One region of the Duganella sp. BJB1802 genome, then DNA from elsewhere that is predicted to be linked to it. Evidence: predicted binding sites of a transcription regulator. Region 1 holds the regulator's gene; the other holds the start of a gene.

What was found. Region 1 encodes NrdR, which represses ribonucleotide reductase genes. Its sites were predicted from a motif close to CACNANATNTNGTG; they were not measured.
Region 2: HUX88_RS01830 (ribonucleoside-diphosphate reductase subunit alpha) is a predicted target of NrdR. The motif match lies at 1,427-1,440, and genes of this name have one in related genera.

What each region holds. Positions count from the first base shown of each region.
Region 1 covers NZ_JABWEF010000024.1:4,503-7,711, reverse strand. The annotation lists gene glyA (serine hydroxymethyltransferase) at 14-1,261, shown strand; gene nrdR (transcriptional regulator NrdR) at 1,318-1,788, shown strand; gene pilV (type IV pilus modification protein PilV) at 1,923-2,459, shown strand; gene HUX88_RS27980 (PilW family protein) at 2,456-3,209, shown strand, end outside.
Region 2 covers NZ_JABWEF010000001.1:390,425-393,633, reverse strand. The annotation lists gene HUX88_RS01830 (ribonucleoside-diphosphate reductase subunit alpha) at 1-1,253, opposite strand, end outside; gene ampD (1,6-anhydro-N-acetylmuramyl-L-alanine amidase AmpD) at 1,522-2,157, opposite strand; gene HUX88_RS01820 (sigma-54 dependent transcriptional regulator) at 2,154-3,209, opposite strand, start outside.

The DNA.
Region 1 (3,209 bases):
TTGGAGTTTTTACATGTTCGCAAAAGATCACACCCTCGCCAACGTTGACCCGGAATTGTTCGGCGCCATCCAGAAAGAAAACACCCGTCAGCACGATCACATCGAACTGATCGCTTCGGAGAACTACACCTCGCCAGCCGTCATGGAAGCGCAGGGTTCCCAGCTGACCAATAAATACGCCGAAGGCTACCCAGGCAAGCGCTACTACGGCGGTTGCGAATACGTCGACGTCGTCGAGCAACTGGCGATCGACCGCGTCAAGCAGCTGTTCGGCGCGGAAGCGGCCAACGTGCAGCCGAACTCGGGCTCGCAAGCCAACCAGGGCGTGTTCTTCGCCGTGCTGAAACCAGGCGACACCATCATGGGCATGTCGCTGGCCGAAGGCGGCCACCTGACCCACGGCATGCCGCTGAACATGTCCGGCAAGTGGTTCAACGTCGTTTCCTACGGCCTGACCCCGGAAGAGGACATCGACTACGTCGCCATGGAAGCGCTGGCCAAGGAACACAAGCCTAAGCTGATCATCGCCGGCGCCTCGGCGTTCTCGAAAAAGATCGACTTCGAGCGCTTCGCCGCCGTCGCCAAGGCCGTTGGCGCCTACTTCATGGTCGACATGGCGCACTACGCCGGCCTGATCGCAGCCGGCCTGTATCCGAACCCTGTGCCGCACGCCGATTTCGTCACCTCGACCACGCACAAATCGCTGCGCGGCCCGCGCGGCGGCATCATCCTGATGAAGGCCGAGCACGAGAAGATCATCAACTCGGCCATCTTCCCAGGCATCCAGGGCGGCCCGCTGATGCACGTGATCGCCGGCAAGGCCGTGGCGTTCAAGGAAGCGCTGACGCCTGAGTTCAAGGCTTACCAGCAACAAGTCGTCATCAACGCCGACGTGCTGGCCAAGACCCTGATCAAGCGTGGCCTGCGCATCGTCTCCGGCGGCACCGAGTCGCACGTGATGTTGGTGGACCTGCGTCCGAAGAACCTGACCGGCAAGGAAGCGGAAGCGATCCTGGGCGCGGCGCACATGACCTGCAACAAGAACGGCATCCCCAACGATCCGCAGAAGCCATTCGTGACTTCGGGTATTCGCCTGGGCTCGCCTGCCTTCACCACCCGTGGTTTCAAGGAAGCGGAAGCGGAACAAGTCGGCAACCTGATCGCCGACGTGCTGGACAACCCGCACGACGCAGCGACCATCGACCGCGTGAAAGCGGCCGTGAAGGTTCTGGCTGACAAGTTCCCTGTGTACGCCAAGTAATCTGTAGCACCGCGACGCCGGCCTGTGCCGGTGTCGCGTCATCGAATAGCGCCAATATGAAATGTCCGTTTTGCCAGCATGAAGACACCCAGGTTCTCGATACGCGTGTATCCGAGGAAGGGGACGCCATACGCCGGCGCCGGCGCTGCGGAAAATGTGATAAACGATTTACCACCTATGAGCGCATCGAGCTGGTGATGCCCTATGTGGTCAAGAAGAACGGCAGCCGTACCGAGTATTCGTCGGCCAAGCTGCGCGGCAGCCTCACGCTGGCCCTGCGCAAGCGTCCCGTGGCGGCCCCCGCCGTCGATGCGGCGATATTGTCGATCGAGGAAAAGCTGCTGACCAGCGGACAGCGCGAGGTCGATACCGGCTACATCGGCGAGCTGGTGATGCAGGAGTTGAAGCGTCTCGACAAGATCGCGTACATCCGTTTTGCATCGGTCTACAAAAACTTCGAAGACCTGGCCGAGTTCCAGGACGCCATTGCCGAAGTCGGGCAGGAGCGTAAGCCGCGCAAGGCTTAGTTTCCCGCGCGTTATGCGCCGGTCCATGGCTGGCGCACCTTTGATACACCTCATACTCTCAGCAGCAGTCACTGCTAACTTCTAGCACTGTCCTCGTCGACTTGCGGAGGTGTGCAATGTGCACACGCGCTTATATGCCGGGCTTTACGCTGCTGGAAATCCTCATCGCCGTGCTGTTGCTGGCGTTTGGTATTGTCGGCGGCGTGGCGATGCAGTTGTCGGCGCTGCGTGCGCGGCATCAGGCGGCGTTGTTGTCGCAGGCGGGCTACGTCGCGGCCGGCCTGGCCGAACGCATGCGCGCCAATGCCGCGCAGATGCATCTGGCCGATGGCGCCAATCCCTATTTGCTGCTTGATTACGATGCGCTGGCGGAACCTCATCCGCCGGCGCCGTCGGCGTTGTGCTATGGCGGCGCGTGCGACAGCGCGCAGTTGGCGATGTTCGATCTGTACGAGGCGAAAATGCAGGTGAGCCAGTATCTGCCGGCGGGGCGGTTGCGCGTGTGTCGCGACAGTGGCGGCAAGACGGTCTGGGCGTGCGGCGGCGGGGCGGGCGCGCCGGTGGTGGTCAAGATCGGCTGGCGCGAAAAAAATCCTGATGGCACGCCGCACAAGGATGCGAGCGGCGATTTCGCGCCGGCGCTGGCCTTGGTTGTTGGAGCGACGCGATGAGTACGCATCTTGTCCGCGGCTGGACTGTCGTTGAGTTCGCCATCGCGGTGACGCTGGGTTTGATCGTGACCTTGCTGGCCAGCGGGTTGCTGCTGTCGGCCGGCAGCAGTTACCGCAATCACGACGAGTACGTCGGGCTGAACGACGGCGGCCGCCATGCGCTCGACATCCTGGCGCGCTCGATACGGTTGGGCGCCTACGTCAACTGGGAGGGCAAGACGGCGCCGATAGAACTGGATGATGCCGCGCCGGCGTCCGTTGCCGGGCTGGATGCGCGCAGTATCAGCCGGGGCAGCGCGGACATCTCGGGACTGTTGCCGGCGGTGGCGCACGGCAGCGATGTGCTGGCATTGCGCTTCTCCGGTACCGGCGTGGGCGGCAATGGCGACGGCTCCAGTCTCAATTGCGCGGGCTTTGGCGTGGCCGCGCCCGATGCGCCCGATGCGCGCGGCTGGAGCATCTTCTACGTCGCCGACGATGGCACCGGCGAGACCGAGCTGCGCTGCAAGTACCGGGGCGCCTCCGGCTGGGGCGCGGACGCCATCGTGCGCGGCGTCGATTCCTTCCAGGTGCTGTATGGGCTGGACACCGATGTGCCGGCCGACGGCGTGCCCAATACCTATCTCAACGCCAGCGGCATCGATGCGATGGACGCCGCGTTGGCGCTGGCTGGCGCAACGGCGGACGAACGCTTGCGCGACTTCCGCCGCAAGACTTTCTGGAAGCGCGTGTGCAGCGTCCGGGTGGCCT
Region 2 (3,209 bases), on a different contig from region 1:
CCCTTGATGTGGGCGCCCAGCGCGCGCACCGGGGTCCAGTCGTTACCCAGGCCGCCGGCGAATTTCGCCAGCAGGGCGTTTTCCTTGATGGCGTCGTAGATGCCTTCCAGGTCGTCCGAGACGGTGGTCAGGTAGCACGACGACAGCTGCGAGCGCAGGGTGCCCGAGTTGAACAGCGTCGGCGTGGAGCTCATGAAGTCGAAGGTCGACAGCAGGTTGTAGAACTCGATGGCACGCGCTTCGCGGTCCGATTCGTTCAGGGCCAGGCCCATGGCGACGCGCATGTAGAACGCCTGCGGCATCTCGATGCGGACGTCGCGCACGTGCAGGAAGTAGCGGTCGTACAGGGTTTGCAGGCCGATGTAGCCGAACTGCAGGTCGCGGTCGGCGACCAGCGCCTTGGACAGGCGGGCCAGGTCGAACTCGGCCAGCTTGGTGTCCAGCAGTTCGTTGGCGATGCCCTTGGCGATGTATTGCGGGAAGTAGGTCACGTATTCGGCCGCCGCGGCGCCCTGCGCCACTTCCTTGCCGAAGACTTCCTTGCGGATCGTGTGCAGCAGGATGCGGGCGGTCACCTGCGAGTAGGCCGGGTCTTTTTCCATCAGCGCGCGGGCGGCCAGGATGGCGGACTTGTGCAGCTCTTCGACCGGCACGCCGTCGTACAGGTTCTTCAGCGTCTCGGCCACGATGGCGTCGGCGTCGACGTGCTTTTCCAGGCCGATGCAGGCGGCGTTGATCAAGCCGGTGACGCGGTTCATGTCCAGCAGCTTGCGCTCGCCGTTTTCAACCACGTGGATCTGCGGCGCGTCGATGGTCGCGGCGGCGCCCTGGGCTTCCTTGGCGGCGCGGCGCTCTTCCATGTGCTTGGCGCGGTACAGCACGTAGGCGCGGGCGACATCGTGTTCGCCGGAGCGCATCAGCGCCAGTTCAACCTGGTCCTGCACGTCCTCGATGTGGAAGGTGCCGCCCGATGGCTGGCGGCGCACCAATGCGGTGACCACGCTGGAGGTCAGCTGTTCTACCAATTCACGCACGCGCGCCGAAGCCGCGCCCTGACCACCGTTGACGGCCAGGAAGGCCTTGGTCATGGCGATCGCGATTTTCGACGGTTCAAACGCGACGACCGCGCCGTTACGGCGGATGATGCGGTAGTCACCGAGGTCGCTGGCGGCCGTGACCGGGCTGCTGGCGGTGCTCGCAGCGGCTGCTGGTACCAGCGCTGGATTGATGGTGATGTCTTGAGTAGATTGCATTTAAGCTCCCCGATAACAGCGTGCAGTCAAAGCTGCGCGACGTAATGTTGTATAAAAAAAGGCCAAAATGAAGCGGCCAGCCAAACCTGCCTGGCTGGTTAAACTGCAATAAAATGGGTGTTGAACTGGCCTTGGCGGCTTGTAAATAGTTTAAGAACCAGTGTCATGGGAACTACTATATCTAGTGATTGGTGTGAATCGATACACTGATTGTAGTGGTCGGATAATGGTAAGACAAGTGGAAATTTTGCCGTTTACGGCAATTTTTCTATTGACTTTGCGGGAGGCCTTTTGCGAAGCGCAATTCGGCGCTAGCGCCCACTAACGCGGGCTCGTCCAGTGCCTTTCGATTAAGCAGCGACTGCCAGGTTTTCCGATAAAATTCCCAATCAAACAACGGCCCCGGATCGGTCTTGCGGCCCGGCGCGATGTGCTCGTGACCCTGCACGTCGGTCAGCGGATAGCGCATTTGCAGCGCCAAAGTCAGCTCGGCCAGCGCCTGGTACTGGGCCGGCTCGAAGCCGCTGCCGTCGGTGCCTTCCAGCTCGACGCCGATCGAATAGTCGTTGCACTTCTCCCTGCCGCGGAACGACGACAGCCCCGCGTGCCAGGCCCGCTCGTTGGCAGAAACATACTGCATCACGCGGCCGTCGCGGCGGATGAAGAAGTGGCTCGACACCTTCAGCCCCCGCAGGTCCGCGAACGAGGGGTCAGTATTATAGTCCAAGCGGGCGGTGAACAGGTCGGACACGTGCGGACCGCCGTAACAGCCGCCCGGCAGCGAGATGTTGTGGATGACCAGCAGCGTGATGTCGGCCGGGTCGGGGCGGCAGTCGGCGTGCGGGCTGTCGTAGCGGACCGCCGGCCGCCACCAGCCGTCCGCCCCCACTTCCGCGCGGCTCACGCCTCCGGCTCCTGGATGTTCAGCTTCTGCATCTGGTAGCGCAGCTGGCGGAAGCTGATGCCCAGCAGCTGGGCGGCCTGGGTGCGGTTGAACTGCGTCTGCGCCAGCGCGCGCAGGATGATGTCGCGCTCGATCTGGTTCAGGTAGTCGGGCAGGCTGCTGGGCAGCGCGTCCAGGTGCGGCAGCGCGGCGGGCGGCGCCGGGTCGGCCGGCGTCGGGGCGGTTGCCGCCGCCGATGCCGCCGGCAGCGGCGATGGCGGCACAGCCGGCGCGGCGCCGTCGGCGAATGGCGGCGCCGTCAACGGCGCCGGCGCCTCGGCGTTGCGCGCGCCCTTCAGCGCCAGGTCGGCCACTTCGATCACGCCGTCGTTGGCGAAGGCCAGCGCGCGCTCCAGGATGTTTTCCAGCTCGCGCACATTGCCGGGAAAGGAGTAGCCGCGCAAGGTCTCCAGCACGCCCTCGCCCAGCCGCACCTTGTGCTCGAAGGTGCCCAGCCGCTCGAGGATGGCGGCGGTCAGCACGGGCAGGTCGTCGAGTCGTTCGCGCAGCGGGGGCAGACTCAGTTCGATCACGTTCAGGCGGTAGAACAGGTCCTGCCGGAAGCTGCCCTGCTCCACGCACTGCTCCAGGTTCTTGTGGGTGGCGCTGATGATGCGTACGTCGACCGGCTCCTCGGCGGTGGCGCCGATCTTGCGCACGCGCCGCTCCTGGATCGCCCGCAGCAGCTTGACCTGCATCGCCAGCGGCAGGTCGGCCACCTCGTCGAGCATCAGCGTGCCGCCGTTGGCCGCCTGGAAGAAGCCGTCGCGCTCATCGGCCGCGCCGGTGAAGGCGCCCTTGCGGTAGCCGAAGAACTCGGCCTCCATCAGCGCCTCGGGAATCGCGCCGCAGTTGACGGCGATGAAGGGCTTGCCCGCGCGCGAACTCTGGGCGTGGATCTCGCGCGCGGCCAGCTCCTTGCCGCTGCCCGATTCGCCGTTGATGGCGATCGGCGCCATCGAGCGCGCCAGCCGCGCGATCTGCGCGCGCAGCGCCTGGATCACGGCCGACTC